3 regions of the Thermomicrobium sp. 4228-Ro genome follow, and region 2 is predicted to be linked to each of the others. Evidence: riboswitches for the same ligand, from Rfam matches in the RefSeq annotation. Region 2 holds a riboswitch; each other region holds the start of a gene.
What was found. Region 2 has a riboswitch for thiamine pyrophosphate ahead of thiD (bifunctional hydroxymethylpyrimidine kinase/phosphomethylpyrimidine kinase). Riboswitches for the same ligand answer to the same signal wherever they lie in the genome.
Positions count from the first base shown of each region.

Region 1: it holds a riboswitch for thiamine pyrophosphate, as region 2 does, so the genes downstream of both, OO015_RS02060 (ABC transporter ATP-binding protein) here and thiD (bifunctional hydroxymethylpyrimidine kinase/phosphomethylpyrimidine kinase) in region 2, are expected to answer to the same signal.
Region 3: it holds a riboswitch for thiamine pyrophosphate, as region 2 does, so the genes downstream of both, OO015_RS02275 (hypothetical protein) here and thiD (bifunctional hydroxymethylpyrimidine kinase/phosphomethylpyrimidine kinase) in region 2, are expected to answer to the same signal.

Region 1 covers NZ_JAPFQM010000001.1:389,752-400,435, forward strand. The annotation lists gene OO015_RS02015 (6-phosphofructokinase) at 1-72, shown strand, start outside; gene OO015_RS02020 (AIR synthase family protein) at 78-1,109, shown strand; gene OO015_RS02025 (endo-1,4-beta-xylanase) at 1,106-2,311, opposite strand; gene OO015_RS02030 (DUF3090 family protein) at 2,608-3,159, shown strand; gene ggt (gamma-glutamyltransferase) at 3,163-4,758, opposite strand; gene OO015_RS02040 (ribonuclease Z) at 4,874-5,785, shown strand; gene OO015_RS02045 (hypothetical protein) at 6,073-6,504, shown strand; gene OO015_RS02050 (hypothetical protein) at 6,570-6,938, opposite strand; gene OO015_RS02055 (hypothetical protein) at 7,113-7,271, opposite strand; TPP riboswitch at 7,386-7,503, shown strand; gene OO015_RS02060 (ABC transporter ATP-binding protein) at 7,613-8,407, shown strand; gene OO015_RS02065 (ABC transporter permease) at 8,397-9,155, shown strand; gene OO015_RS02070 (ABC transporter substrate-binding protein) at 9,175-10,236, shown strand; gene nadA (quinolinate synthase NadA) at 10,373-10,684, opposite strand, start outside.
Region 2 covers NZ_JAPFQM010000001.1:592,883-603,566, forward strand. The annotation lists gene secA (preprotein translocase subunit SecA) at 1-1,568, opposite strand, end outside; gene OO015_RS03005 (hypothetical protein) at 1,700-2,086, shown strand; gene OO015_RS03010 (MGMT family protein) at 2,091-2,450, shown strand; gene thiS (sulfur carrier protein ThiS) at 2,505-2,711, opposite strand; gene thiE (thiamine phosphate synthase) at 2,708-3,334, opposite strand; gene thiE (thiamine phosphate synthase) at 3,338-4,006, opposite strand; gene OO015_RS03030 (thiazole synthase) at 4,017-4,826, opposite strand; gene thiD (bifunctional hydroxymethylpyrimidine kinase/phosphomethylpyrimidine kinase) at 4,819-5,652, opposite strand; TPP riboswitch at 5,739-5,847, opposite strand; gene OO015_RS03040 (ABC transporter permease) at 5,887-6,876, opposite strand; gene OO015_RS03045 (ABC transporter permease) at 6,890-7,900, opposite strand; gene OO015_RS03050 (peptide ABC transporter substrate-binding protein) at 7,958-9,694, opposite strand; gene OO015_RS03055 (trans-sulfuration enzyme family protein) at 9,989-10,684, shown strand, end outside.
Region 3 covers NZ_JAPFQM010000001.1:444,240-454,923, forward strand. The annotation lists gene argS (arginine--tRNA ligase) at 1-711, opposite strand, end outside; gene OO015_RS02270 (sugar phosphate nucleotidyltransferase) at 733-1,506, opposite strand; TPP riboswitch at 1,744-1,860, shown strand; gene OO015_RS02275 (hypothetical protein) at 1,933-2,433, shown strand; gene tenA (thiaminase II) at 2,596-3,261, shown strand; gene OO015_RS02285 (hypothetical protein) at 3,669-4,817, shown strand; gene OO015_RS02290 (FTR1 family iron permease) at 4,814-6,070, shown strand; gene OO015_RS02295 (hydantoinase/oxoprolinase family protein) at 6,085-8,139, shown strand; gene OO015_RS02300 (hypothetical protein) at 8,149-8,607, shown strand; gene OO015_RS02305 (hypothetical protein) at 8,559-8,885, opposite strand; gene rpsU (30S ribosomal protein S21) at 8,963-9,187, opposite strand; gene OO015_RS02315 (helix-turn-helix domain-containing protein) at 9,481-9,723, shown strand; gene OO015_RS02320 (hypothetical protein) at 9,765-10,112, shown strand; gene ureA (urease subunit gamma) at 10,103-10,405, shown strand; gene ureB (urease subunit beta) at 10,402-10,684, shown strand, end outside.

The DNA of each region.
Region 1 (10,684 bases), 200 kb from region 2:
CCGCTCGATCATCCGCTTCTGCTCGCGGCCCGCAACATCGGCATCAGCTTCGGGCAGGCAGACGAGGGGTGAGAGGCGTGCCGGAGCAGCGACTGCACATCGGCAAGTTGCCGGCCGATCTCCTGGCGAGTTTCCTCGGCAGGATCGCACTCGACGATACGGTCGTTCTCGGCCCCGGCATCGGCCGTGACGCCGCTGTCGTCCGCGTCGGCGAGCGACTCGTGGCACTCAAGAGCGATCCCATTACGTTCGCGACGGACGCGATCGGTTGGTACGCCGTGAACGTCAATGCCAACGATATCGCCTGCCTGGGCGCTATCCCCCGCTGGTTCTTGGCTACCGTCCTGCTCCCCGAGACAGCGACGGTGGAACTCGCCCAGCGTGTGCTGGACGACCTCGCGCACGCTGCCAGTAGCCTCGGCATCGCGCTCGTGGGTGGCCACACGGAAATCACAGCTAGCCTGGATCGTCCGATCGTCAGCGGGACGATGGTCGGCGTCTTCGAGCGAGAGCACGTCTTGCGACCCGAGCTCGCTCGCCCAGGCGACGCGATTCTCCTCGTGCGCGGCATCGCGATCGAAGGCACGGCGCTCCTCGCGAGGGAGTGCGCACGCACACTCGAGCGAGCGCTCGGCCCCGAACTCCTGGCACGCTGCCAGGCCTTCTTGACCGATCCCGGGATCAGCGTCCTCGGTCCGGCCAAATTACTCTACGAGCAGCTCGGCCCAGCGCTGCGATACCTGCACGACCCGACGGAAGGTGGCCTGGCGACTGGCCTGCACGAGCTCGCAACCGCGTGCGGCACAGGCATCCGGGTCCGGCAGCAGGCGATCCTGGTGTACCCTGAGACAGAAGCGGTGTGTCGTGTGCTCGCTCTGGACCCGCTCGGACTCATCGCATCCGGTGCCCTCCTCGCGGTCGTCGCACCCAGTGTGGTCGAAGAGGCGCTTCGCGTGCTCGCCGAGTCCGGAATCCCCGCCACGCAGCTCGGCTGGCTCGACCCTGACCCTGACTGCCGCATCCTCCTGACCGAAACCGGTGCGCAACCGTTACCGACGTTCGTCGTCGATGAAGTGGCGCGGCTATTCGCCGACGGAGGCTGCACTTAGCGGGGCTTCGGCATCGCACTCAGCGCACGGTAGGCTGGACGCGGCGACCAATCCGCGTTGAGCACTGACCAGGGGCCTTTCTCGTCATCCGGCCCGACGATCGTCGAGAAGTTCAAGTTCCAGACGAACATCCCGGTGACCCACGGCCACGCGCGCCGTGCAAGATCGAAGGCTTCGACAAGGTACGCCGCCTGCTGCTCCTCGCTGACGTACTGACCGTACTCGTAGCCGGGAGCGGGATTCTTCGTCGTCCAGCCGAACTCAGTGATCCAAACCGGTCGCTGGTCACCATGTTTTTCCATAATCGCGCGCAGCTGCTCGACGCGGCGGAAATAGAAGCTCGGATGATCCCGCCAGCCAGGGCCCGGACCGGGGCGCTCCGGCCAGAGGGTATCGGGGGGATTCAGCGTCGCGTTGGCATGAGTTCCGAGAATATCGAAGTAGCGCGTCCATTGGCCACCGTCGAGCTGGTAGAAGGCCTCCAAGTACAGTGCGTCATCGATCGCGAGGTTGGGGTCGTTCACGCCGGTCGGTGTGAGACTCCCTGACACGACGATCGCGCTGGAGTCGCCTTCCTTGACGCCCTCGTATCCCGCCCGGAGCAACCGCGCGTAGCCGTCGACCCGGATCGGGCCGTAGACGTTGCTCGCGATATTCTGTTCGTTCCACACCTGCCAGGCCTGTACCAGCCCTCTGTACTGCGCAGCGAAGCGGCGCATCGCCGCACGGAAGACACTGAGGTCCCGCACGATCGCACCCGACGTCTCTCGCGCCCAGGCCGGAGCCGAGACCACCGACACCAGGATCTTGAGTCCGTACTCCGCATAGATCGGGAGCACGCGATCGAGCGGACGGAGGTCCCACTGCCCCGGTTGCGGCTCGTGCGATTCCCACTGCACCTGGACGCGCACCCAGTCGAAACCAGCAGCCCGCACAGCCTCGGCCGTGCGACGATTGAACGGTTCCCCGTCCTCGTCACCGCGCCAGGCGACATTGAAGCCGTAGGCGAATCCCGATCTCGCGCTCGGCGGTGTCGCGGTTGCTTGCTCCACGCGAGTTCCCGGTGTCGTGCTGTTCGGTGTCCGGGCGGCTGACACCGAACTGGAAACCGGCGTCGCAGTCGGTGTCGGATAGACGACCGGGCTACGGCAGGCCGGGAAGAGCATCCCCCCGACCAGCACGAGGAACCGTCGACGGTCCATCGCTTCCACGTCCTTTCCGCTCGGTTCACAAGCGTACCTTCTCCGTCGTCCTCGCGCGTCTCCTTTTTGCAGCGAACCATCGCCTGCCACCGCTCGCCGCGAACGAATGCCGAGAAATTCCACAACTTCTTCCTTGACGAAGTGTCGTAACCCCGGTATAGTGAGAACGGTTCCGCTCGTCCTCGACGGTAGGAACCGGTTTTGGTGTTGCAAACGTCCTCCCTCCCCTGCCACACCCATCCCCCACCTCACCGTGCGGGCGTCGGCCGGAGCCGGCGCCCGCTGGTGTATCCTCAATGGCGGCGATCGGCCAGAACATGGAGCGGGAGATGGTCGGACGGCACGAATACCCGGAACTCACTGTGCTCGAGGCGGAGGCGATCGGGCAACCAGGCCAGCGACGGTTCCGGTTGATCGCTGGAGTCGGCCTCGACCTCGTCTCGCTGTGGATGGAAAAAGAACAGCTGCAAGCGCTCGGGCTGGCGATCGAGCAACTGTTCGAGCAACTCCGGCTGGCCGGACTCCTCCGCTCGCGTATTCCGGAAGAACCTGCCACCCGGCAAACCCCGCTCCCCCCGGACATTCCCGAGTACGTCGTCGGGAAGATGGCCATAGGGTACGACGAGGAGCACCAGCGCATCGCGATCTTCGCGCACGATATCGAACAGGACGAAGATGAAGATCCCGTCTTTGCAGGACGTGCGACGCTTCCGGCCGCGAAGGCGCTGGCCAGCCAGATCGCACGCGTCGTCGCAGCTGGTCGACCCCGTTGCCCACGCTGCGGCGCGGTCATCGGTCCGGAGGGCCACGTCTGCCCGCACGACAACGGGCACCTTCCGCTCGAATGATGCTCACCAGCCCAACGCGCACCCTTCGGCCCGCGGGTCCGACGCCCCACGCAGAACACCATCGTCTCCGATCAGGATAAGATGCGCGTGCCCCATGAGCGAGGCCCATGGCTCGGTCACTTCGACACGATGCCCACGCCGGACCAGTTCCGCACGTGCGCGCTCGGCGAGCAGCGGCTCGAGATAGACCGTCTCGTGCTCCTCACCAGGCTCCCGGCGAGAAACCCATCGCGGTGCCTCGATCGCCTGCTGTGGCTCGAAACCGAAGTCGACGATGCCTGTCACCAGCTGCAGATGGATGACCGGCTGGCTGTGCCCCCCCATCGTGCCGAATACGGCCCACGGCCGACCATCCTGCAGCAACATCGCTGGTATCAGCGTGTGCAACGGTCGCTTTCCCGGTTCCAGCACGTTCGGCGACCGCTCGTCCAGGACGAAGCACGCCCCGCGGTTGTGCAAGACCATGCCAGCAGCCACGAGCCCACTACCGAACGAGTTATAAAGACTCTGGATCAGCGAGACGGCCCGGCCCTCTCGGTCGACAACGCACAGCGCGATCGTGTCGCTTTCCCAGTTCGGCGCCGGGGGAATCGCCGCCCGGTCTGGATCGATCCGGGACCGGAGCTCGGCAGCGTACGATTTGTCGAGAAGCCGGTGGACCGGCACAGTGACGAAGGCCGGATCACCGAGGTACCGGTCGCGGTCAGCGAAAGCGAGCTTCTTCGCTTCCAGCATGAGGTGCAGGAGCTGCGGCGATCCCCAACCGAGGTCGGTGACCGGAAAACCCTCCACGATGTTGAGCAACTCCAGCGCTGTCACACCTTGCGTGTTCGGTGGGAGCTCGACGACCTCGACAGTACGGTACGTCGTGCGCAGCGGTTCGGTCCACTCCGACCGATGCGCAGCCAAATCGTCGGTGCTCATGACCCCGCCCTGCTCACGAATGACTGTGACGATCTCCTGCGCGATCGGCCCACGGTAAAAGACATCCTGACCACCCTCGGCGATCGAGCGCAGTGTCTCGGCCAGCGCCGGCTGGCGAAGCACCGTGCCAGGGGACGGTACGCGCCCTCCGGGCAGGAACCGGGCTGCGGCGGCAGGCTGGCGACGGAACGTTTCCACCTCTTGCGCGATCGCCGCCGCGAGTTGCCGGCTCACCGGGAAGCCCTGCTCGGCATACCGGATCGCTGGCTGCAAGAGCTCGCCGAGTGACCGCGTGCCGCAGCGCTCGAGGACGGTCGCCCAGGCGTCGACCGCACCAGGTACCGTCACGCCCCAGGGGCCCTTCGGTGGGACGGTGCGATAACCACGAGATCGCAGATCCTCGGCTGTCAGGCTACGCGGTGCTCGCCCGCTACCGTTGAGCGCCAGGAGCCGTTGCTCGCGGGGCTCCCAGATCAAGAAGAAGGCATCGCCACCGATGCCGCACATGTGCGGGTAGACGACCGCCAGAACCGCATTCGCCGCGATCGCCGCATCGACGGCGTTGCCACCCTCCTGGAGGACGCGCAAACCCGCCACGGTCGCCAGGTAGTGCGGTGTCGCGACCATCCCCTCGGTCGCGAGCGTCGTCGGTCGACCCGTCACGAAGTCCACCATCGCTCGCCTCCAACGCACGAACGTCTCGTCCCGGCCGGCATCCTAGCACGTCCGGCCGGAAGGCCCAACGTGGTACGATTCGCGACCGGTGCAGCGAAGGGACGAGTCGTTGGGCATGATCGACGTCTGCTTACTCGGCACAGGCGGGATGATGCCGCTCCCGGAGCGCTGGCTCTCTGCGCTCCTGGTGCGGTGCGAGGGGCACACGATCCTGATCGACTGCGGTGAGGGAACGCAGATCTCCTGGCGATACACCGGCTGGGGGTTTCGCGAGCTCGACACGATCCTCCTGACACACCTCCACGCCGACCATGTGGCTGGCTTGCCGGGCATTCTCTTTTCGCTGGCCTTCGCGGAGCGCGAAGAACCCGTCCGCATCGTCGGCCCTCACGGGACGACTCGTATCGTTCATGCGCTGCGCTCGATCGTCCCCGTGCTCCCGTTCGCCGTCGAAGTGACCGAACTGGAAGGGACGAGCGAGCTGGTCCTGCCCGGCGGGATGCTCGTCCGGAGCCTACCGGTCGCGCATCGCGTTCCCTGCCTAGCCTACGCGATCCATCGCCCACGTGGCCGACGCTTCTTGCCGGAGCGGGCTCGGGCACTCGGCATTCCGGTGGAGTTCTGGCGCCGACTGCAGCATGGCGAACCGATCGAGCTCGCTGGCCGCACGATTTCTCCCGACGACGTCCTCGGCCCTCCCCGGCGCGGCATTACCGTCGCATTCGTGACGGACACCCGCCCGACACCCGATCTCCCGGCGTTCGTCCGCGACGCCGATCTCCTCGTCTGCGAAGGGATGTACGGAGACCCTGCCATGTTGCCGCGTGCCGTCGAGCGAGGACATATGGTCTTTCACGAAGCCGCTGAACTGGCCCGCACGGCTGGCGTACGACGACTCTGGCTCACGCACTTCAGTCCTTCGCTCACCGATCCCGAAGTCTGGCTCCCGCTCGCGCGTGCGATCTTTCCTGCGACCGAGATCGGCCCCGTCCACCGTACCGTCACCTTGCGTTTCCCCGACGAGTGAACGGCCGATCTTCTCCAGCGGCCGCCATATGCCCCGTCTTGCGGCAACACTCTGGGAAGTCGAACCCGAGCGCAATCGGTTCACTGCGCCGCCCCGACGATCCGGACTCGCCGCTCTGCACCGGCTGCGACTGTGATAGACTGTCCAGCAGAGTGGGTCTCTCGCTGACACAACCTGCACTCGGTCGAGCTAGCGATCCAGCGCGCCCAGCTCGCTGAACCGGTTCATCGCGACCCGAACGCACACCGTACGTGGGGTGATCGAGTTCGTGCCTCGGAGGTGAGGAGATGAACAGAGCCCTGACACGCCGTGAGATCCTGATGCTAGCCGCCATCGTCCTCCTTGCTTGTCGCCGACAGCGCGGTCAATTGGTCACGACTGTCAATGTCGAACTCGATGAGTACGTCATCCGCGTTGACACGGCGCAAGTACCGGCTGGGCGAGTGCGCTTCGTCACCACGAACGTCGGGCAGCTCGAGCATGAACTCATCGTGCTGCGCACCGATCTACCGGCAGACCAGCTTCCCTACAGCGAGGCGAAACAGACCGCTGAGGAAGAAGAAGCCGGTGAGGTCCTTGGCGAAATCGAGCCGGAGGACTTACCACCAGGCAAGACCGCTGAAATGACGCTCGAGCTTCCCGCTGGGCACTACGTTCTCCTTTGCAACATCCCCACGCACTATAGGTTGGGAATGCACCTCGACTTCCGCGTCGTCTAAGGGTGGCGTATTCGTCCCCGGTAACGGAGGCTCACCCGAGTCGGACGGGGAGGTGCTGGCGAGAATCAATTCGCCTGGCTCCGGACGAGCTGGTAGAGTAACGGGTCGCTACGGAAGATCTCGGTCAATGTCTCCAACCTCGCGATCTCCTCGCCGATATGGAGCTCACGGCCGAGAACGTCCATCACGAGGACTTCGACCGCGGTGAAGATCTCATTGGCCGTCGGTGAGACATCGGCCGGAAGAATGGCGACGATCCGCTCGAGCCGCGTCACCAGCCGATCGCGAAGGCGTGCGTGCTCTTCAGCTGGCACTGCGGTATCGAGCAGCACCTCGAGTTGATACAAGGCACAGATGACGGGCGTCAGCCGATCGAGCACGGCAAGCGCCGCTGGCGAAAGAACCGGTTCGAGCACGGCCCGGTAGGTCGACATCGGCGTCGCCTTCGCTCCTCGATGCGTGACCCGGCACGCGCACACGAACGAGATGGGCTAACCATACCACGAGCACCCATCCTCTAGGAGAAACGGGCTCCTCGCGGTTTCAGCAGTACGTAGCGCGCCGTGCCGCTCCCATTCCCATGTCGACCAGCGCACCATCGGCGGCCGTCAGTACGAGGCCAGCACGAAGCTCGCTGCGAGCACCCCGAGGCTCGTCAGGAGATCGTAGGCGAAGAAGAAGCCCCCAATAACCACCAGGACCCACTGCCAGACACTGACCCGATAGGGCAGCGGTCGGCGCTCGACCGCGTCCCAGTACGCGTTCAACGCCTGTTGCCCGTAGACAACGAAGCCGACGAGGCGGAAATACCCAGTGGCCTGTCTCCAACCGGAAAGACTTGACGAAGCTCCGCGATTTTGCTACCGTCCTGTCTCGCCAACCGAGACGGCCGCGGGAGCTCGGGGTTAACCGGGCTGAGAGGGTGGCTCGACACCCCGCCACCGACCGTGGAACCTGAACTGGGTAATGCCAGCGGAGGGAAGGCCGTGCACGAGAACCCCCCACACGACGAAAATTCGTCCCGCCAGTCGAGCGGTTCGTTCGTCCCATTCTCCTACGCTGTCGTCCGCCGGTCGCGATCGCGCACTCGTCGACCCGGGGGGTGGCCGTGAGCACGCTCCGACGGGTCGAAATCCGGAGCGTCACGAAAGTCTTCTACCGCGGACGCGCGCGCATCGAGGCACTCGGGCCGCTCGATCTCGTCGTCACCGATCGCGAGTTCTTGAGCATCGTCGGTCCCTCCGGTTGCGGCAAGAGTACGCTCCTCAACATCGTCGCTGGCCTGGAGGAACCATCGAGTGGCGAAGTCTGGCTCGACGGCGCACCAGCTCCGCACCGCCTCGGTCGGGTCGCCTACATGCATCAGCGCGACCTGCTTCTACCGTGGCGCCGCGTCCTCGATAACGTGATCTTGCCGCTCGAACTACGCGGTGTGCCCAAGCACGAGGCACGCCACCGCGCCCTGCCCTGGCTCGAACGCTTCGGCCTGGCCGAGTTCGCTGCGGCCTATCCAGCCCAGCTGTCCGGTGGGATGCGCCAGCGCGTCGCCTTCCTCCGAACGCTCATGGCCGAGCGACCCCTCCTCCTCCTCGACGAGCCGTTTGGTGCTCTCGACGCGCTCACCCGAGCGAGCCTCCAAGAATGGCTGCTCGCGCTCTGGGAGGAACTCGACCGCACGATCGTTCTGGTGACGCACGATGTCGAGGAAGCGATCCTCCTGAGCGACCGCGTCATCGTGCTGAGCGAACGCCCTGGACGCATCGTCGACGAAGTACCGGTCGCCCTGCCACGCCCGCGAACCTACGAGATCGTCACCGATCCACGCTTCGTTGCGCTCAAAGCGCGCGTGCTGGGTGCACTTCGGGCTCGATCGGCCCGGGAGGTCCGGACCGATGCACCGTGAACGTCTGCTGCCGGCACTCATCCTCGCCGTCGGTTTGGCGACGTGGGAATGGCTGGTCAGAGTCCTCGCGGTACCACGCTGGGTTCTGCCGCCCCCGAGCGCGATCGTGCTCGCACTCCTCCGCGACCAGCGTCTCCTGCTCCAGCATCTCGCGGTCACTCTGGAGGAAGTTGCGCTCGGACTCGTCCTCTCTGTCGTCCTCGCGATCCTGCTCGCTGTCGGGATCGTCAGCTCGCGGATCGTCGAGCGGTCGCTCTATCCGCTCGTCGTCGCGTCGCAGGCCGTCCCGATCGTCGCGCTCGCGCCGCTGCTCCTGATTTGGTTCGGATACGGACTGACACCGAAAGTCATCGTCGTCGTCCTCATCTGCTTCTTCCCGATCGCTGTCAATCTGGTCGACGGGTTACGCGGTGTCGATGGCGAACTGGTCGACCTCGTCCGCAGTCTCGGTGCCTCGCGCTGGCAGACATTGCGCATCGTCCGCATACCGGCAGCGCTTCCGGCCTTTTTCTCTGGCTTGCGCGTCGCTGCCGCTGTGAGCGTCATCGGTGCGCTCATCGGGGAATGGGTCGGTTCCGCTGCCGGGCTCGGCTACCTCATGATCCGCGCAGCCTCGCAGTTCCACACCGACCGGGTTTTCGCCGCGGTGCTCGTGAGCGCTGCGGTCAGCATCGCCCTCTTCTGGAGCGTCGGCGTGGTCGAGCGCATCGCCCTACCCTGGCGCACGACATCGCGAACGGAACGATAACAGGGAGAGGAGGAGACGCATGACGCGCAAAGTCACGCGCCGAACGTTTCTGATGGGTACGGCAGCGCTGCTCGCCAGTGCCTGCGCTGGGGAACGACCCACCGCAGGCGGATCGGCGCCACCCGCGACACCCACGACCGCCGCTGTCGCGGCTAGCCCGACCGAGGCACGCGAGTCGGTGAGTGTCGCGCTCGACTGGTATCCCTGGTCGAATCACACCGGTCTCCTCATGGCTCGTGAGAACGGGCACGTCCAGTCCGAAGGGCTCGACGTCACGCTGGAAGTGCCGGCCAATCCGGAGGACGTGCTCAAACTCGTCGCGACCGGTCGGAACACCTATGGCATCAGTTACCAGACCGACGTCCTTCTCGCTCGAGCCGAGGGAATCCCGGTCGTCTCGATCGCCGCACTCGTCCAGCACCCGCTGAACTCCGTCATGGCGCTCGAGCGCAGCGGAATCACCCGTCCGCGCGATCTCGCCGGGAAGAAGGTCGGCTATCCTGGCTTGCCGAGCGACGAGGCACTGCTTGCCACGATGCTGGAGGCCGATGGTGCACGACTGGAGGACGTGACACTGGTCAACGTGGGATTCGAGCTCGTTCGTGCGCTACTGAGCGGGCAGGTCGATGCCGTCATCGGTGCCTACTGGGTACACGAGTCGATCCTGATCGAGCAGCAAGGCGAAAAGCCGGTAATTCTGCGCGTCGAGCAGTGGGGCGTGCCGGACTTCTACGAACTCGTCATGGTCACCAGCGAACAGGAACTCCGCGAGCACGCGGACCGCGTCCAGCGATTCGTCCGCGGCATGATCCGCGGATACCAGGATGCCGCCCGTGACCTGGATGCTGCAGTGGCACTTTTGGTCCGGGAGTATCCCGAGACCAACGAAGAGCTGGAGAAGCGCGGCATCCGGCTGCTCGCACCGCTCTGGACCGAGGGCGTGCCGGTCTTCGGCTGGCAGGAAGAGCGGCGCTGGACCGAGTACGCCTCCTGGATGCGCCAGCGGGGGCTGCTGGCCAGCGACGTCGATGCGCGTGCCGCCTTCACCAACCGGTTCGTCGAATCGGCGCGTCAGCCATAGCCGGTACAGCCTCGCCTGGCTTCTGCCTCTGACGTGCTGGGAGGACCGCAGCGCTCTCCGGACGAGAGCCAGCCCGAATCAGCGGGCCGGCTCTCGTTGGAGCGTCGCATCACGGAACTCGTGGCGTCGCTCGCTTCTAGCCTAGTGCGAGCATCGCTTCGAGCGCCCGACGAGCCGGGACAGCGATCTCCTCGGGAACAGTGATGACATGCTTGAGATCGCGTAGCGACTCGTAGACCTTCTCGAGCGTCGTCCGCTTCATGTACTGGCAGACGGCGTCCTCGCGCACCGGAATGAACCGCTTGCCAGGAGCCTTCTTGTTGAGCCGGTGCAGGATGCCCACCTCGGTCGCCACGACGAACTCCTGCGCCGGCGACTGCGCGGCGTACCGCACCATCCCCTCGGTCGAGAGTAGCTTCGCGTCCGGTCGTAGGAAGATGCAGGTCGA
Region 2 (10,684 bases):
GGTCCCAGCACGATGTCCGTTCCGCGGCCAGCCATGTTGGTGGCGATCGTTACCGCGCCGCGTTGCCCGGCTTTCGCGACGATGAGTGCCTCACGCTCGTGGTGCTTGGCGTTGAGCACCTCGTGCGGGATCCCTTCTCGCTTGAGCAGCTGGCTCAGGTACTCGCTCTTCTCGATCGAGGTCGTCCCGACCAGCACCGGGCGGCCGAGCGCGTGCATCTCCTTGATTTCCCGCACGACCGCACGGAACTTTCCCTCTTCCGTGCGGTAGATCACGTCCGGGTAGTCGATCCGGATCATCGGCTTGTGCGTCGGGATCACGACGACCTCGAGGTTGTAGATGGTCTGGAATTCCTCGGCCTCGGTCGCCGCCGTACCGGTCATCCCGGCCAGTTTCTCGTACATCCGGAAGTAGTTCTGGTACGTGATCGTCGCCTGCGTGACCGTTTCCTGCCGGACGCGCAAGCCCTCCTTCGCTTCGATCGCCTGGTGCAACCCCTCGCTGTAACGGCGGCCCGGCATCATGCGCCCGGTGAACTCGTCCACGATGATGACTTCGCCGTCGCGGACGATGTAGTCCCGGTCGCGGAGATACAGTTCCTTCGCCTTCAGCGCCTGCTCGAGATAGTGGACAGCATCGGAGTAGCGGTCGTCGTAGAGGCTGTGCCCTTCTGGGATACCGAGTAGCCGCTCTACCCGATCGATCCCGGCTTCCGTCAGCGTGACCGTGCGGTGCTTCAAGTCCACCGTATAGTGCACGTCGCGACGGAGTTGCCGGGCGATCTGCGCGAACTGGTAGTAGCGGTCGACGGTGTCGCGCGCCGCCCCCGAGATGATCAACGGTGTCCGCGCTTCGTCGATCAGGATGTTGTCCACTTCGTCGACGATCGCGTAGTACAGCTCGCGCTGCACGATGTCCTCGGGCCGGTAAACCAAGTTGTCGCGCAAGTAGTCGAAACCGAACTCGTGGTTCGTCCCGTAGGTGATGTCGGCGAGGTACGCCTCGCGCCGGCTGACCGGACGCCAGTGGTTGAGGCGATCGTCCGGACTCGGATCTGGTGCCATGTAGGTCGGATCGTAAATTCCCGCGAACTCGTGCGTGATGACGCCGACCGAAACTCCGAGGAAATGATAGATCGGCCCCATCCAGCCACCGCCGACCCGCGACAGGTAGTCGTTCGGCGTCACCAGGTGGCAACCGCGGCCCAAGAGGGCGTTCAGGAAGAGCGGCAAGGTCGCCACCAGCGTCTTTCCTTCGCCGGTCTTCATCTCGGCGATCTTGCCCTCGTGCAGCACGATACCGGCCATCAGCTGCACGTCGAAGTGCCGCATGTTGAGCGTGCGACGCGCCGCCTCGCGCACGGTCGCGAACGCCTCGACCAGGATGTCGTCGAGCGTCTCGCCGTACTCGAGCCGGGCCTTGAATTCGTCGGTCTTGGCACGCAGTTGCTCGTCGCTGAGCCGCTGGTATTCCGGTTCCAACGCGTTGATCTCGTCGACGATCCGGCGTAGGCGCTTGAGTTCTCGCTCGTTCGGGTCGCCGAAGATCTTCTTGAGGACATTTCGCATGGACTCGTCTCCCACTGTCGGACTGCGCGGATGCGTTGACGGCACCCGTACCCGTCAAGTCTACTGCTCGACCGAGGAGAGTGACGAACGCCTTCAGCAGCCTGGAAGCAGGAGAGGAAAGGAAGCACAGGATGACCGAAAGCCGATCCGTACTCGACCGCTTGCTCCCGCTGGCCCATCGCAGCGAACTCATCGCAGCCGGTTTGGCCACCCACCTCGCCTTCAACGTCGTGGCTGCCCTGGCCTTCCGGCTCGCGGCACAGAGCAGTAGCTGGTTCGCGTTCCTCCTCTGGCAAGTCGTCGGGAACCTGGCTGGCTTCCTCACTGTCGTGGCTCTGACGATCCTGCTCCGCTTCATCCCCTTGTCGGTCGCCTATCCGATCACGACCGGTCTCTCGGTCATCGGCGTGCAGGTGATCGCGGCGAGTCTCCTGCTCCACGAGCCGCTTCCGCTCCGCGTCTGGCTCGGTACGCTCCTCATCGTCCTCGGTATCCTGTTCGTAGGAGGGCGGATCTAAGGTCATGGGCACTCGGAAGGGAAACCCGCGCTCATCACCGTTCGCCGAGCGGGTCTACGCCATCGTCCGGCGTATCCCGCCAGGACGGGTGACGACGTACGGCCGCATCGCCCGAGCCGCTGGCCTGGCCAGCTCGGCGCGGCTCGTCGGCTGGCTCCTGCACGAGGCACCGCCCGATATCGCTGCGGTCGCGCACCGCGTCGTCAATCGCAACGGCGAGTTGACCGGCGGCTGGGCCTGGGGACATCCGAGTGTGATGCGGGCACTCCTGGAAGACGAAGGCGTGACATTCATCGACGAATACCGCGTCGATCTCGAACGACACCTCTGGGACCCCGAGGACGAGCTCTTCGATACGCTCTGACGCAAGCGAGTTCCGCCATGGCTCCGCTCCGACCGGCTCTGGCCTGATACGTCCTCACCCACCACCGACGAAATGGACGACCTCGAGCACGTCACCGTCGCGGAGCTCGCGCTCCTCGTACCGGTCGCGCGGCACGATCTCGCCGTTGTGCTCCACGGCGACGAGCCGCGGATCGAGCCCGCGCGTGCGGAGGAGATCGGCAATGGTTCGCACGCCGTCCAGGTCCACTCGCTTCCCGTTGAGCGTCACCCGGACCGTCATACTTCTCCCACCCCGTCCAAGGCTGCGCGAAACGCCTGCACCGTAGCGACCGGATCGGTAGCAGCCAGGATAGCGCGGATAACCGCGACACCATGGGCTCCAGCTGCCAGCACCGCCGGCACCCGCTCCGGCGTGATCCCACCGATCGCGACCACCGGGCAGGATACCGCTCGCACCACGGCCTGGAGTGCCGCGAGACCGGCTGCCGCCCGACCGGGCTTGCTCGCCGTCTCGTACACGTTCCCGAAGAGCAGGAAGTCCGCTCCCACCTGCGCGGCCCGTTCCGCTGCCGTCACGCTGTGGACGGAGCACCCGACCAGACGACCGCGCCCCAGGAGACGTCGCGCGCCTTCGGGAGGAAGGCCACGCTCGGGAAGCTGCACACCGTCCGCTTCGCTCAAGAGGGCGACGTCGACCCGGTCGTTCACGAGCAAAACGGCTGGCGGCACGATCAGGCGGCGAGCGACCTGAGCCACTGCGAGCAGTTCGCCAGCGGCACGGTCGGGCGCTCGCACGTGGACAGCGTCGACCCCAGCAGCCACCAGATCCGGAAGCAATGCGAGCAGACGATCGAAGGGACAAACATCAGGATCGGTCACCAGGTGGAGCTGCGGGACACGCATCGGTCACGCACCCCGCTCGGCAAGCGCTGTATCCACCACCTCCCGGAGCTGCCTCGCCGCACCCCGGATATCCTCGGCACCGACGACTGCCGAGATCACCGCGACACCGACTGCACCCGCACGGATCACCGCTGCGGCGTTCGCAGCCGTGATCCCACCGATCCCGACCACCGGGATGCGTACCGCCCGAGCGATCCGGGCCAGGTGCTCGAGTCCGACTGCTGGGCCGGCGTCCGGCTTGGTAGTGGTCGGATAGACTGGCCCCACACCCAGGTAGTCGGCACCAGCTGCTTCGGCTTCCAAGGCCTGTTCGAGCGTCTCCGGCGAAAAACCGACGACCATCGACTCGCCGACCAGCTTTCGCGTCTCCGGAACCGGTAGGTCGCTCACACCGACGTGGACGCCGTCCGCCTCGAGAGCGAGTGCCAGGTCGACCCGGTCGTTGACGACGAAGAGGACGCCAGCCTCGCGGCAGAGTGCCCGCAACGCACGTCCGACCTGGAGTTCCTCGCTCAGCGGTCCGGTCTTCCAGCGCAGCTGGAGCGCTGTCGCCCCGCCAGCGATCGCCTCCCGCGCGATCTCGATGTCCGGGCGCGCGCCCGCGAGCGCTCGATCGGTGATCACGTACAGGCGCAGCGCCTCGCGGAGGCGTGCCCCTCGCCAGTTGGCCACACCCATCTCCCTAACGTACGACGCCTTCCAGTGGAGAACTCGCCGACGCGTACGGCTTCTTGGGAATCCGGCCAGCGAGGTAACAGAGTCGCCCGGCTTCGATCGCCAGTCGCATCGCCCGGGCCATCTTCACCGGGTCGCCGGCCTGGGCGATCGCGGTATTGATGAGACAGGCATCGGCACCGAGCTCCATCGCCAGTGCTGCGTCCGAGGGCGCACCGATCCCGGCATCGACGATCACCGGAACGCTCGCCTGCTCGACGATGATCTGGAGCCAGCGGAAATCCGGCAGCCCCTGACCGGAGCCGATCGGTGAGGCGAGCGGCATCACCGTGGCGCAGCCGATCTCCTCGAGTTGCTTCGCCAGCACCGGATCCTGGTTGATGTACGGAAGGACGACGAATCCTTCTTTGACGAGCACCTTCGCTGCCTCGAGCGTCCCGATCGGGTCCGGCAAGAGATACTTCGGGTCCGGAATCACTTCCAGCTTGACCCAGTTGGAAAGGCCCATCGCTCGGGCGAGTCGCGCCACCCGGACCGCTTCCTCGGCTGTCCGGCAACCAGCAGTGTTCGGGAGGATCTGGTACTTGTTCCAGTCGATCACCTCGAGGATACTCCGGCTCTTCGGGTCGTCGAAGTCGATCCGACGGAGTGCGACAGTCACCATCTCGCAGCCCGAGGCCTCGAGTGCCGCCAGCATCTCTTCGTTCGAGCGCCACTTCCCGGTACCGAGGATGAGGCGCGAGCGGAACTCGCGATCGGCGATCTTGAGCGGTTCGTCCTCCAGGATCGTGCTGGCACGTTCCGCGGTCTCAGCCATCGCGCACCTCCTGTGTTTCCGGCACCGGTGCCCACCAGGCATGGAAGTGATGGACCGGCGATCGTCCCCGACCGATCGCGAAGGCCGCCTCGAGCGCACGGTGGAGATATCGCTTCGCCTCCCACACAGCAGTCGATACGTCGAAACCGCGCGCCAGGAACGCAGCGATCGCCGCGGAGAACGTGCAGCCGGTCCCGTGGGTGTGGGGCGTCGCGACCCGCGGGAGTGCGAAGCGTTCGAAGTGCGTTCCGTCGAAGAGGAGGTCGATCACCTGGCCTCCCTCGACGTGCCCGCCCTTCACGACGACATAACGCGGCCCGAACGAATGGATGATGCGCGCCGCCTCGCGCATCTCGTCTTCGTTCCGGACCGGCCGGCCACACAGCACCTCGGCCTCCGGCGCGTTCGGCGTCACGATGAACGCGAGCGGCAAGAGCGTCTCGCGCAGCGCGGTCACCGCGTCCTCCCGGAGCAGCCGGTCACCGCTCTTGGCGACCATCACCGGATCGACGACTAGCCGCTCAATCCGGTGTCGCCGCACACCGTCTGCGACCGTCTCGATGATCGCGGCCGAGCTCAGCATGCCGGTCTTGGCGGCATCGGCACCGATGTCCTCCATCACCGCATCGAGCTGCGCCGCGACGATGTCGGTCGGGATCTCGTGGACTGCCGTCACGCCGAGTGTGTTCTGCGCGGTGATCGCAGTGATCACCGTCGAGCCGTAGACCCCGAGCGCACTGAAGGTCTTCAAGTCTGCCTGGATGCCGGCACCGGCACCCGAATCGGACCCAGCGATCGTGAGCGCTTTGGGAATCCGCGTCGACATCGCCATCTCCCGTCACTCCTCGCGTCACGGGACGAGGCGGCGGAAAAATCGATCCGCCGACCCGACGGGGCGGCGGGTGAGGGAAGAGCTGAGGAGCGGTGCCGTCCCTGCGCTGGCATTACCCAGATCAGGTTCGGAGGGTTGGCCGACCGTCCGTCGACCTCTCAGCGCTTCCGCGCACCCCTGGCACCCGTTAGACCCAGCATAGCACTCGTCCCCGGTTCGGACAACGTCTCAGCGTTCGGCCTGGCGCGGATCGAACGCATCCCGCAACCCGTCGCCCACGAACGTGAAGGCGAGCGTGATCAACGCGACTGCCACCGTCGGCGCGATGAGCATCCAGGGTTGCGACTCCCAGGCCTTCGAGCCTTCGAGGATCATGCTGCCCCAGCTGGTCGGAAACGGCGCGTCGAGACGCACCGTCGGTCGGATGCCGATACCGAGGTAGCTGAGGATCGCCTCGGAGATGATCGCCCCTGGGACGATGTAAGCCGCGACCACGATGATTGGCCCCAAGGTATTCGGAACGATATGGCGCAAGACGATCGACACGCCGTTCGCCCCGATGGCCCGAGCCGCCTCGACGAACTCTTTCTGCTTGATGGCAAGCACCTCGCCGCGTACCAGTCGGGCGACGGTCACCCAGCTGACGAGCGACAACGTAATGAAGAGCAGCACGAGTCCGTTCAGCAGCTTGCCGATCCACGCGTCCTGAAAAGCAACCTGCATGATGATGAACAGCAAGAGATCCGGAAAAGCATAGACGACATCAGTGAAACGCATCAAAATGTTATCGACTCTCCCACCCAGGTAGCCAGCTGTGACACCGATCACCATGCCGATGGTTACGGTGAAGAACATCGGGACGAACCCGACCACCAGAGACACGCGTGTACCGTAAACCAAGCGACTGAAGACGTCCCGTCCGACCGAATCCGTTCCGAGTGGATACTCCCAGGTGCCAGTCCGCATCGGGTTCGGATCCCGTATCCAGGCAGCCTGACGGAACACGCCTGCCCGCGCGACATCGCTCCGCACCGGGTTATGCGGTGCGATCACCGGTGCCGCGATGGCGACGATAGCGAGGAACGCGATATAGGCGAGCCCGACGAGCGCCAGGCGATTCTTCCGGAAGCGTCGCCAGGCATCGCTCCACAAGCTCCGCGGCGGTCGCCGGAGCGCGAGATCACGATCGAGTTGCCGTGCAGTGGCTGTAACGGTCATGGTGCCCAACCTCTCACACCCGGATCCGTGGATCGAGGACACCGTACATGATGTCCACCCAGATATTCGCGACGGCCACGAAGAGGGCGTACATCAAGGTGGTCCCCATGATCATCGAGTAGTCTCGTGCCGCGATCGCCACCACATACTCGCGCCCCATACCTGGCACATTGAAGATCGTTTCGATGATGAAGGATCCCGTCACCAGCGCAGCGACGGCCGGTCCGAGCACCGTCACGACCGCGATCAGCGCATTGCGGAGCATATGCCGGGTCACCACGCGGAACTCGCTCAGGCCTTTCGCACGGGCAGTCCGCACGTAGTCCTGGCGAATCACTTCCAACATCGATGATCTGGTCAGCCGGGTCAGATACGACATCGTCCCGAGCCCGAGCACGATACCCGGTGCGAGATACGCAGTCGACAGACCCTGCCATTCTTCAGGTGCGCGGATCGGCTTCACCCCGAACAGCTGGCTCAACAGAATCACAACCAGCACACCGATCACGAAGCTGGGGACCGAGACACCGAGCGTGGCGACTGTGAGACTGATGTAGTCGATCCAACTATTCTGCTTCAGCGCGCCCAACACGCCGAGTGGGATCCCGACGAAGACCGCGAAGACAGTCGCGACCACTCCGACTTTGGCCGTCGCCGGGAACTTGCGCCAGAGAATGCTCTGCACCGATTCCGTTCCCTTGGAGCGATAGGATGGACCGAGATCGAAGTGAGCGAGCCCCCAGAGGTAGTGGAAATACTGGCTGTCGAGGAACGCCTGCGCGAGGCGCAACGGGTTCCGCTCGCCGCTCCGCCACCGCTCGCGGACGGCCGCCCCATTGAACCAGACGGGCTTGTCGAGGCCGAACTTTTGATTCAGCGCCTGCAGCGTCGCGGCTGCGACCGGCTTCTCACGATCCCACGGGCCACCTGGCGCCTGATGCATCAGGAAGAACGTGATCGTGGTCACGACCAGGATGACCGGTATCAGCCACAAGACACGCCGTACAACGAACGACAGCAGCATACCCTTCCTCCTGGCGAGGAGCCGGGCCGGGGAAATTCCCCGGCCCGGTACTGCATGCTACTTCTGAATATCGAGCGTCATGAGCGAGGCGAATTCGCCGGGGAAGGCATCATCGCTCGGCGTCGGGTTGTAACCGGTGACGTACGGTTTCACCAGCCAGATATTGAGCGGGTTATAGAGGAACGGTCCCGGTGCATCGTCGATCAGGATCTGGTGTGCCTGCTTGTAGAGTTCGATGCGCTTCTGTTGGTCCAGCTCCTGATCCGCCTGCGTCACGATCCGGTCGAACTCTTTATTGCAATAGCCGAAGCGCTGCGCGAAGGTCGCGTCGCACTTCCAGTACACGCTCAACCAGTTCTGGGGATCAGGATAGTCCTGGATCCAGCCAGCGAGCGTCATCTGCGGGTAGGTGCTCGGATCCTTGCGCATGGCGACGAGGGTCTTCCCGTCGACCGGCTCGAGCGTGATGTTCACGCCGAGGATGTCGCGGTACTGTCCGGCGATCCACTCCACGCGCGGGCGCGCTGCCGGATCGTCGCTGTTGTAGGTCAACTTGATCTCGGGGAGCTTGTCCGGGCCACCATAGCTCGACTCGGCCAATGCTTGCTTGGCCTTGGCTGGGTCGAACGCATACTTGTTCGTGCCGATGTGCCCCGGAATTCCCGGTGGAATCCATTCGAGCGTCGGAGTGCAGTCGCCGTTACGGATCTGTTCGCAGTACGTCTTCCGATCGAAGGCGTAGGCGAACGCCTCGCGCACCTTCTTATCGGTGAACGGTTCCTTGGTCAGGTTGAACGAGAGCTGGATCGTCGTCGCGGCCGGATAGGTGACGAGCTGCTTGGAGAGCTCAGGATCGCTCTTGATCGCCGGGAGCTGCGAGGGATCAGGCGAGAACATGTCGATCTGGCCAGCTTTGTAGGCTTCGAGCGCGACCGAACTCTCCTTCTGATAAATGATCTCGACACCGTCCAGCTTCGGCTTACCTTCCCAGTAGTTCGGGTTCGCGACGAAGCGGATACGCTGGTCCTCGACCACCTCCACCATCTGGAACGGCCCGTTGCCGATCTGGAGCTTCGGGTCCTTCCACCAGTTCTCCCCGCCCTGCTCGATCAGCTCCTTGCGAGCCGGGTAGAAGACCCAGAGCGAGGCGATCGTCGGGAAATACGGGGCAGGATGCGTCAAGCGGACGACCAGCGTGCGATCGTCCGGTGCCTCCACACCGAGCTTCTGCCGTGCGGCTTCATACGCAGCTTGGTCGTTCGGGTCCGTCTCGGCGAACTCCTGACAACCGACGATATCGAACAGGATCGACTGGTATTCCCCAGCTGTCTTGGGGTCACACGTCCGCTCCACGGCATACCGGAACCGCTCAGCGGTCAGCGGTGTTCCGTCGCTGTACTTCAGCCCAGCGCGCAGGTGGAAGGTCACCACCGTCCCGTCCTGGTTGAATTCCCAGGACTCAGCAGCAGCCGGGACAGTATTCAGATTCTGGTCGAGTCGCGTGAGGCCCTCGTAATTCATGTGCAAGACGGCGATTTCGTTCGAGAAGGAACTCTTCTGCGGATCGAACACGTCGGGATAGGTGTACTCGTGAATCCGCAGAATCTTCTCACCACCGGTCGTCGTCACCGCTGCAACTGGCGTTTGCCCCGCTTGTGGCGATTCAGCAGCTTGCGGCGTTCGGCCGCTCGGGACAGGTGTCGGAGTCGCCTGCGAGCGCGCGCAAGCAGCCAGAACGGGGAGCGCGAGCACGAGCAACGAAAGCATGTGCCAAACTTTTCGAGATTTCCGCATCTCACACCTCACGGACTAGCACCTTCACCACCGACTCTTTCTCGCAGGCGCGACCACTTTCCGGGGGACTGCGTGATCGCTGAGGCACCATGCTCCACCCCGACCTGCCCGGCCGTACTCTACTCCTCAATGCCGATTAAGTCAATAGAAAGTTACCGATTAAGCACGAAACAATACCTGCTGTCGACCGGGCTCGCTGGTGACCCGATTTCGGCGTCCTTTCTGCGCGTCGGCCTATACTTGCCCTCACGACCAGCCGATGGTCGGTCGATGCAGGGAAGGAGAACAGGCCGCATGCGCGATCTCCGTCGGCTCCATTTGCGGTTCGCCAGCCGCGCTGTCCATGCCGGTGAACGCCCGGCACCGCGCGACGTCGTCCCGACGGTCACTCCGATCTATCCAGCGTCGACGTTCCTCTACGAGGATCTCGACCGGATGGATGCGGCGCTCGGAGGAGCTGAGGGGCTCTTCGTCTACGGTCGCTACGGGAATCCGACCACGGAGGCTCTGGAGTCCGCGGTCGCCGCACTGGAAGAGCAGGAAGCGGCCCTGGCGTTCGGTTCCGGCATGGCTGCCCTCCACGTGGCACTGCTCTCCTGCGTCGAAGCGGGCGATCGCATCGTCGCGTCGCGCGATCTCTACGGACAGACGATCACCTTGCTCCGGCTCGTGTTCGGTGCGCTCGGCGTCGAGACCGAGTTCGTCGACATCCTCGACCTCGACCAGGTGGAAGCTGCTCTCGCCAAGGGTCGCGTGCGCGCGGTGCTCTGCGAGACGATTTCGAACCCACTGCTCCGGGTCACCGACCTCCCAGCGTTGGCCGAGTTGACGCACCGTTACGGAGCACGGTTGATCGTCGATAACACCTTCGCGACTCCGTATCTGGTTCGACCGGGCACATACGGCGCCGACCATGTGGTGCACAGTGCGACGAAGTACCTCGCCGGCCACGGCGACGTCACTGCTGGTGTCGTCGCGACTTCGGCCGAG
Region 3 (10,684 bases), 150 kb from region 2:
CTCGACGACGTCGTTCCGGTAATTCAAGCGCCGATCAGCTTCGGCATAGATTTCGCCCAGCCAGCGGCCGCGTTGCTCACGCGGCGGTTCTTCGCCCTGGTGGAACCGCAAGTAGCACCAGAGGCACTTGATGACGTGCAACCCGATATCGCCGATGTAGTTGGCCTCCAGGACATCGAAGCCAGCGAAACGCAAGATACGGCTGAGAGCGTTGCCCAGACACACATTGCGCAAGTGCCCGATGTGGAAGGCCTTATGCGTATTTGGCTGCGAATATTCCACCATCACCCGCTCGCCACGCGGGGCGCCGCGCCCGAACTCCCGCCCCGTCACGAGCACCGTGCGGAGCACCTCGTTGGCGAAGCGTCCCGTGTCGTAGACGATATTCACATATCCGTTGACGGCCTCCACGCGGGCGAAGTCACCGTGCGTCGAGAGCCAGCTGGCGAGCTGCTCGGCGATCGCCTGGGCGCGCTCGCGCACACGTGCCTGGACGATGCGCTTCGCTTCCTTCTTCGAGAGGCCAGCCGTGACCTGTTCGAGTTCCTCGGACAGTTGTTCGTTGGCGACCTGGTAACAGACCGTCGTCGACGTTCCCCACACGCCGGGGAACGGGATCGGTCGCATCTCGAAGACGCGGCTGCCGTAGCCGAGCTCCTCGAGCGCTCGATTGATCAATGCTGCTGCGCGATCTGCTTCGCGTTTGAACATCCTTCCTCCGCACGTCAATCGTTACGGGTTCGCTGCTCCGACTGGTGGCTGCGCGACGAACGGTTCCGGATCGCGGTAGCCCCGCCGCTCAGCCCAGTAGCGGTTGGCTCGGTGCAAGCTTTCGAATGTCCCGGCGTCGCTCCAGAACCCCTGGAGCTCGACCCAACGCAAGAGTCCCAATTCCAGGTACCGGTTATTGACATCGGTGATCTCCAGCTCGCCGCGTGGTGACGGCTCCAGCTCGCGAATGAAATCGAAGACGCGACTATCGTAGAGATAGAGGCCCGTCACCGCGTAGGGGCTCTTCGGCTCCTTGGGCTTCTCTTCGATGCGGATGATCCGAGTCGGATCGTCCGGATCGAAAACCGGGCAGCCGAACCGGTGCGGATCGGGCACGCGAGCCAGGAAGATCAAGGCACCACCGGTGAAACTCTCGACAGCAGGTCGGATATCCGCGTCAGTCGTATTGTCACCCAGTATCACACAGATGTGTTCGCCATCGGCGAATTCCTCGCACAAGCTCAGCGCGTCAGCGATCCCGCGCTCTTCCTCCTGGTACGCGTACTCCAGGTGTCGCACTCCGAGATGCCGCCCGTTGCGGAGAACGCGCAGGAAATCACCCGCATGTGGCCCTCCGGTCACGACCATGATCTCGTCGATCCCAGCACGGACGAGCGTCTGGATCGGGTAATAGATCATCGGTTGATCGTAGACCGGAAGGAGGTGCTTGTTCGTCGCGAAGGTCAACGGATAGAGTCGCGTTCCCAGGCCACCCGCGAGCACGACCCCCTTCATCGGTTTCCCCCGTTCGTCGAACCCCGGTACGGCACCGTCACGCACCGGCGAAACCGGGCAGCCGCTCCCGAAGCCTAGTATAGCGAGGGCCGTTTCCCCACTGGTCTCGGACAAGAACAGGCACTGACACGACGGTGATCGGCGCTCGGGACACCGCGTACATCGCCACCAGCGCGATCCGGTCCGGAAAACCGATCCTTGACAATTCTCGATAGCACGAGTAGCGTGTCAGGTAGGACGGCGTGCCCCGGGAGCTCGGGTGAACCGGGCTGAGAGGGCGGCTCAGGATTCCGCCGCCGACCGGTACGACCTGATCTGGGTAATGCCAGCGAAGGGAGGGCCGCAGCCGTGTGACCGCTTGCCACAATCCCCACCAGAAACCGATCGGTCGCGGTGTCCTCTGCCCGAAAGCAGGAGGTTCGTGTCATGACGACTGTGCTCGACGAGTTGCTGCAGGAAGCGCAGCCTCTCTGGCAAGCCATGACCCACCATCCGTTCGTTCGCGAACTCGCGACCGGGCAACTGTCGCGTGAACGGTTCGACTTTTGGGTCCAACAGGACTATCTGTTCGTTCAGGCAGGCATCCGCTTCGTAGCCTTCCTCATCGCCCGTGCTCCGGATGAGGAACTCCGGCGTGGCCTGCTCGACGCCGCCGTGGCGTTCCGCAATGAGCTGGCGCTCTTCGAGGACTACGCCCGCACGAACGCTCTCCCGCTGGATGTCGAGCCGACACCAGTCTGTCTCGGTTACGCCTCGTTCCTCCTCGCGACCGCTGCCACCGGCTCGCTTGCCGAGGCACTGACCGTCCTCTGGGGAGGCGAAAAGGCGTACTACGATGCCTGGTCAACCGTCCGGGCTACCCTGGGCCTGGCCGAGCCCTACGCGCGCTGGATCGAGAACTGGACGAGCCCGCAGTTCGCCGCCTAGGTCGAGTGGCTCGGTGAGCAACTGCGCGCGCGAGTAACCGATGCCGAGCGACCAGCCATCCGGGCCGCTTTCTTCGCCACGGCGCGCTACGAGTATCTCTTCTGGGACATGGTCTACGCGCGAGCCGGTTGGCCCGTCTGAGCGACAGAGAGGAGTTATCCGATGACCCGGTTCACCGAGGAACTGTGGCGTGCCATCGATCCGATCTTCTCGGCTATTCTCGCTCACCCCTTCGTCGAGGGCCTCACCGACGGAACATTGCCCGTCGAGGCATTTCGCTTCTACGTCCTCCAGGATGCACGCTACTTGCAAGATTACGCCCGCTGCCTCGCCATCGCCGCAGCCAAGGCTCCCCGTCAGGACTGGTGCGAACTCTTCGCCGAGCACGCGAAGGTCGCCCTCGTGGTCGAACGAGCCCTCCACGAGAGCTTCTTCCAGGAATGGGGGCTCACCGAAGAGCACGTCGCGGCGACGCCGTATGCTCCGGCTAATCTCGCCTACACCTCGTACCTGTTGCGTGTCGCTTACGAACGCCCGTTCGAGGAACTGCTCGGTGCGGTGCTGCCCTGCTACTGGATCTATTGGGAGGTGGGGAAGCATCTCGAGCGCCTCGGATCGCCCAATCCGCTCTATCAACGATGGATCGATACCTATGCCTCCGAGGAGTACGCGCAGGTCGTGCGCGCGGTTCTCACGGTGATGGACGAGGTAGTCACCGATCTCCCCGAATCGAGGCGTCTGCCCATTCGGGAACATTTCATCACCACCTCGCGGTACGAATGGCTGTTCTGGGATAGCGCCTGGCGATTGGAAACCTGGCCCGTCTGACGCACCCAGGCGAGAACGACGGAGCGCAACGGATGCGGGGAGCGATGCAGGTTCAGTGGAATGGCTGCGTCGCTCCCCATCCGACTAGATGCTGCCCGTCCAGCACAACCGGACTGCCTCGTCGCTGTCGTCGATGAGCGTGAATCCGACCGGATCCGACGGTCATGCTCGCGTCCGGAACGAGAACTTCTCGCTTGCCATCGAAGCGCCAGCTCCGTGCAGTGACTGCCCGTCTTCCGCTCACCGCGTGCCGCAATCGTCAGATCCACGCTCTTACCGCTTGACACCCCTCTCCTGTCCACGTAGAATGAATCCCGATTGTTTTACTCGGGTTTGCTCGCCGGCGACTGGATCGGGAAAACACGAGGGTGACGTCAGACGATCCGGGTATGAGGGAGGAGAGGAACGTGCCGACTCGCTGGTTCCCGGTTCAGCGCGTCGTGTCGCTGACGCTCGTGCTCGCTACTGCACTCTTCTTTCTGGCTTGCAGCCAGTCGCCGGAAGCGGAACCGACTCCGACCCAGCCAGCTGCCGGAGCAGGAACGACTCCGACGACGGTCGCGACACCCGACCCCCACGGGGAACATGCGACCGCGATCCAGGACGACGCCGACCTCGTCGCGACACTCTACGAAATGCTCGGACACCTCGAAGCGAGCCGCGCGAACCTCGATCGGGGCAACTGGACACTGGCCCAAGCGCATGCGGCACACCCGACCGCCGAGCACTGGGCCTCGATCGAGTCGGCGCTCGCCGAACGCGGGTTGACTTCGATCCACGAGCCACTCGACGCATACCTCCAGGCCGCACGGGAGCAGTCCGCGGACGCGGGCCGAGCCAACGAGGCTGCGCAACAGGCAGTCCGCGAGGCGATCGCGACGATCCTACAGTCCGGTGACGATCGATCGTCGCTCCAGGCTGCTGCGCTCGCAACGCTCGCCGAGTCGGTCGCGACGGAACTCGCCGAGGCGGTCGAAAACGGTCAGCTCGTCAACGTCGAAGAGTTTCAGGACGCGTGGGGCTTTTTCCAAGTGCTGCAAAGCGAGCTACCGGACGCGGTCACAGCCGCTCCAGAAACGGGGAAAGAAGCGGCGACCGAGGCACGGGAGGATCTGGAGGCGCTCGAGGCCAGCGCACTCGCGCAGTTCCACGATGAAGCCGGTGCCGCCTTCACCGTCATCGATACGATCCGCGAGCGACTCCAGCACCTCGCCGCTGAACTCCGGCTCGCCTACGGGATCAGCGCGCCGCAAGCAACGTCGGTCAGCGACCAGATCGCCGAGATTCAGGCGATGCTGGACGAAGCGCTCGAACGCTACAGGCAGGGTGACGCCGAGGGAGCCTACGAGCAGGCTGCGAACGCCTACCTCGAAGGATTCGAGCACCTCGAGGCACCGCTCCTCGATGCCGGTCATCGCGAACTGGTCGAGCGCCTCGAACTCGACTTTAAGGCCGTTCGCGATGCGATTCGCGACGGTCGCCCGGTCGATGAAGTGTCCCGGTTGATCGACAAGGTGAAGAGCGGACTCGTCGAAGTCGAGGAGGTCTTGCAGTGACGTTCGCCGCACCACGCTGGGTACGACTCGTTAACCTGCTCGTGTTCGCAGTCACACTGCTCGCGCTGGTCATGCTGCCGAGAGCGACTCACGCCCAAGCGCAGGCGCCGGCAGTCGCCGTGCGCGACGAGCTGGCTGCGCTCCGCACACTTATGCAGCAGAGTCGTGATGCGTACCGTGCAGGAGACCGCGAGCGTGCCCTGCGCCTGGCGCGGCAGGCCTACCTCGATCACTTCGAACTCGTCGAGATTCCGCTCCGCGTCGCCGATCCGACCTTCACGTTCACGATGGAAGTGAAATTCGCCGAGTGGCGGCAGCTCATCGAGGAGGGCGCGCCAGTCGAGGAAATCGACCGCATTCTCATGGATATCGAGAGCGGACTGGTGGAAGTGGAGCGGGTGGTCGGTGGTCCAGGTATCGCCGCCCCGCTCTTCGTCACGCTCGCCTCCTTTTCCATCCTGTTCCGTGAAGGGATCGAAGCGATCCTCGTCATCGCCGCCCTGCTGGGTTATCTCGGCGTCCACCATCCCAGCTTGCGCCGTCCGCTCTGGATCGGCGTGCTCCTCGCACTGCCGGCGACCCTGGCGACCTGGGTCCTGCTGGTGGTCGTCCTGCGGGTGATGCCGATCGGGCGTGAGATTCTGGAAATCGCGATGTCACTCCTGGCGGTGCTCCTCATGATTTCGATCAGCCTCTGGCTCCTGCGTCGAATCGACACGCGGCGCTGGATGGAATACCTTCGAGCCCACGCGTGGGAGGCGGTCGCGACCGGCAAGGCGTCAGCAGTGGCGTTGCTCGGCTTTACCGCTGTCTATCGTGAGGGTGCCGAAACAGCCGTACTCTACCAGTCCCTCGTCCTGATGGCCCGGCGACTGGAATTCTGGATCGTGCTCGGTGTTCTGCTCGCTGCCGGGCTGCTCCTCGCCATCGGATGGGCAGTCATCGCGCTCGGTGCCCGATTGCCGTTGCGGGCATTCCTCTCCGCAGCTGTCGTCGTCATCATGCTGCTGTCGGTCGCCATACTCGGGCACGCGGTCTGGGAGCTTCAGATGCTCGGTTATCTGCCGATCACGGTCGTCGAGCTCCCCACGCTCGATCGCGTGCTGACCGATCTCCTCGGCCTTCACCCGACTCGCGAGGTGCTGATCGCACAGGCTGCGCTCGTTCTGGCATATAGTGCAGCGTGGGTGTGGGCTGGCTGGACATGGTACCGCAGCGCAGCGGTAAGCCGAGCAATCCAGGTCTCCAAGTAGAGGGAGGGAGCGGAGTGATCCGAATCGGTATCGACGTCGGAGGGACCTTCACCAAGGCAGCAGCGGTGGACCCACGCTCGGGCGAACTGATCGCGCGGGCAGCGGTACCCACCACACACCGTGCCGAGCAGGGCGTTGCCGCCGGGGCCATCGCGGCGCTCCGCGCTCTCCTCGCCACCGGCCGATTCACTGCCGAGGAGGTGGGTCTGGTCACGTTCAGCACAACCCAGGCAGTCAATGCCCTGCTCGAGGGCGACGTCGTACCGGTCGGTATTCTCGCCATCGGTCCCCGGCGCGAGCGCCGTCAAACGCAACGACGCACGCGCTTGGAGCGGATCGAGCTCGCACCGGGCCACACGCTCCAGCTGCACCACGCCTACTTGGACCGAGAAGAGTGCAGCGAGCAGAGCATCGAACGAGCACTCCGCGGTCTCGTTGCAGCCGGTGCTCGTGCTGTCGCGATCTCCGCTGCGTATGCCGTCGAAGACGCACAGCCGGAGGAACTTGCTCTGGCCGTGGCTGGGAAACTCGGCCTCCCAGCGACAGCCGGTCATCAACTCACCGGACTCTACGGGCTCGAAGTCCGGACCCTCACCGCGGCGGTCAACGCGAGCATCTTGCCGCGTATGCAGGAGACGACGGCCTGGGTCCGGAGTGCGCTGGCAGAAGCAGGCATCGCTGCGCCGGCGATGGTACTGACTGGGGATCTCAGTGTGGTGCCGATCGACCAGCTGGCGACGCTCCCGGCCGCCAGTATGCTTTCTGGACCGGCAGCGAGCGTTGCTGGTGCACTCCGAACGCGGCCGACTGTGGATGCCCTTTTCGTGGAAGTCGGCGGAACGAGCACGAATATCGGCGTCATCCGTGACGGACGCCCAGCGCTGCGGTACGTCCGGATCATGCAGCACCCGACATGCCTCCGCTCGGTCGACGTCCACGTGGCGGGAATCGGGGGCGGGTCGCTTTTCCGTATCGAGCGCGGTCGAGTCAGCGGTGTCGGACCACGGAGCGCACACATCGCAGGCCTTCCGTACGTGAGTTTCGCCACCGAGCTCGAACCCCCGTTCACCTGGGAAACGATCGCACCCCAAGAAGGAGACGATCCCCACTACGTCGTGGTGCGGGACGCTCGCGGGCAGCGGGCTGCCCTCACGCTGACGGATGCAGCCAACGCGCTCGGGCTGCTCCCTCCGTCGGACTATGCCTACGGTGACCGGGAACGTGCTCGCGCAGCATTTCAAGCAGTCGCGCAGTCGTTCGGATGCAACGCCGATCAGCTCGCGCGTGAGGTGCTGGCGCGCGCGATCGATGCCTTGATCCCTCTCGCCCAGGGGCTCCTCCGCGAGTACGGACTCCATCAGCCCCAGCTCATCGGGTTGGGCGGTGGTGCGGGCGTCATCGCACCGCTACTCGCCGAGCGTCTCGGGCTCGACGTCGTCATCGCACCACATGCCGAGGTGATCGCCGCGGTCGGTGCTGCGACGACTCCGTTGAGCCTCATCGAAGAAGTGCACGTACGCTCGGGCTCGGAATTGCTGGCTGCGGTCGAGCGAGTCGAGCAGCGCCTGATCGCCTACGGGGCTGTCTCCGGAAGCGTGCAAGTGGTCGTCGAGCCGATACCCGAACGTCAGGCCTCGCGCATTCGCGCGCTCGCACTCGACGCAGCCGCACCGCTCTCCCTCACCGCTGTCGTCGACCGCGAAACGGCTCAGCGACTCGCTGCACGAGCACTCGGTGTAGCTGAGGAAGACGTGCGCTTGCAGTTCGAGAATCCCTACTATCGTGTCTTCACGGCCGTGGTTCGGAGTGGCATCGGCCCGCTGCGCCGCGAGCGGCGGCCGATCGTCGTGATCGACTGCCACGGAGCCATTTGCTTCCATGCCCTCGACGGCTCCTGTCGCGCACTGGACGGGAAGTCTGCCAGTTGGCCGCGTCAACCTGCTCACGGTTGCGCCTGTGCCATTATCGGTTCTCGCTGTCTTCTCTTCGACCGTCCAGTCGGGTTCGATCAGGAGCTGCCCTGCGGAGAAGCGGGTTGCCTCCTGGTCGGTCAGCTGGCTCGCCTGTGAGGTGGTCGCGTGGCTGTCGTTCGCCCCCACCGGCGACGCCCGGCGTGGCTTCCAGTCGCCATACTGGCTGCGGCGATCGTCCTCGTCGCGATCGTCGTGGCTGGGTGGCTCCGATTCCGTGCGCCCTCGACAGCGTCCTCCGACGTGAGAACAGCTGCGTCGCAAATCGTCGCAGAACTCGACGTCCTCGCTGTCTCTCTCTACACCGACGAGTCTGTCCGCGATGGGGAAGTGCTCCAACCGGCCGAATACGAGGCTGCACGGAACGCGGTTACCCGAGCGCGCACCAGCTGGGAACGCATCCGCGATGCAGTCAGCCCTGAAGAACGGACGACGATCGATGCCCTCTTCGATCGACTGGCGAGCGCGATCGAGGAGCGGGCAGCAGCAGCCGAAGTGCAAGGGATCGTTACCGAGCTTCAGACACGGCTGCGCTCACTCAGCGAGGGACGTTCACCCGCAGGGTGACCTCGCCACGGGTGGCGAGCGACGCAGAGCCAGTACGGCAAGAACGCGAGGACGTTGAAAAGCGCGATCAGCACAACCCAAACCATGCGTGCCCCGAACCGGAACTCGTCGCGAGGACGCTCGAGCAAGTCGGCGAGCGCCACAGCGAGCGCGCTCACCGTCAGGACAAACGACGGGGGGAGCAAAAAAGCGATGACCCACGGGGGAAAGCGAAGGACCGCGATGAAGAGGATCGAGCCAGCGACAAAAAGCAGGAACGTGGCTGTCGCGAGTGGCAACAGCCACGTTCGTTCAGTCAGAGCACGAAGAGTCGCCTGGCCCGGCTCCTTGGTGCCCGACTTCGCCGGCCGCACGATCAGAGTCCGAGCTGACCCTTCTTGGCGAGCTTCGCGAGCTTGCGCCGTCGGCGGTGCTCCGCCTTGCGGATCTTCGCACGACGCTGCTCCGACTTGCTCACGTAATGCCGCTTAGCCCGGTAGTCACGGAGTACACCGGCCTTCTGCAGTTCCTTCGTGAACCGCTTGAGGAGCGCATCGAAGCTTTCGTTCTCGCGCAGCTCGACATGAACCGACTTCGCCACCTGGCCTCACACCCCTTCGGTACCGAGATTGGCACGCGCCACCGTGCCGGCACACTCGCAAATGATACCACACGGTGATTGCGTTGTGCAGATCGTCCCCAATCCGCGACAGTCTCGTTAGCAACTGAAGGAGTCGAGGCCACGCAACCGAGTATATGCTCACGTCATCACCCATGCCGAACGAAGCACTGTGTTCGTGCACAGCGCCGATGGCTTCATGCTCAGCGACGATGGACGATACTCGATTCTACCGGGTATACTGCACAGCTGCGGGATCGAGACGGGAGCGAGCGATGATCGAAATCGACGGTGTCGAATATCTCACGGCTCAAGAAGCGGCTGCCCTGCTCGGTGTGAAGCGAGAAACGCTCTATGCCTATGCCAGTCGTGGCCGTATTCGGAGTTACCGTCGGGGCATCGGCCGCGAACGCTTGTATCGCCGCGTCGATATCGAGGCACTGCTCCGCTTACAACCAGCTTCCACGGACGACCACCGTCTCCCGGCCGCGGATACGTGGATACCCTTCACCTCATGACGGTGAACGACCAGTCGCCCATTTCTTCCAGGAAGAAAGCCGTGTCGCAGCGCAGGTTGTACATTTGGCTCGATCGCGATCCCTTCAGCGGACCGCCTGATCTCTGGATCGAGGACGTACCTGGCCGGGCCGACCTCGATCTCCTCGCCGAAGCCATCCGTTCCGGTCGGCTCGGACGGTACTTGCCGACTCGGCTCGCGCTGTCGCCGCATGAATTTCCTCGGCTACCCAGTGCCTACCGGAGCGTCAACGTTTCGAACCTGCTTCGCCAGTACCGCATTCCCTATCGCACCCGCCTGGAGATTCCTTCCCCAGAGGCGGCAGAGCAAGAGGCAGCTGTCCGGACGTCGGCCCGTTCGCCGGAAGCAGAGCACGACGGATGTATCTGACGCCGAAAGAACTGGACCGTCTGACCGTTTTCAACCTCGCCGAGTTGGCCCGGCGCTATCGCGCTCGTGGTGTCAAACTCAATTACGCCGAAGCTGCTGCACTGATTTGCGATGAAGTCTTTCTGGAGGCACGAGCGGGCCGCTCGTACGAGGAAGTCGTCGCACATGCCACGTCGCTCTTGACACGCGACGACGTGCTGCCAGGAGTCGCCGAGATGCTGACTGTCCTCTACATCGATGCGTTGTTCCCGGATGGCACCCGCCTGGTGACCGTGAGGAACCCGATCCGATGAGACCAGAGGAACTTCCGCCAGGAGCCGTCCTCCCGGGCGACGGTGAAATCGAACTCAATGCGGGGCTGCCCGCTCGCACGATCCGGATCACCAACCGCGGCTCCGTCCCGGTCCATCTCACTGCCCATTTCCACGTTTTCGAAGCGAACCCTGCCCTCTGCTTCGACCGGCGCAAAGCGTACGGGATGCGGCCCGATCTCCCGGTCGGCTGGGCGATCCGGATCGGACCTGGTGAAACAGTCCAGGTACCCGTGGTACCGATCGGGGGACGCCGCGTCG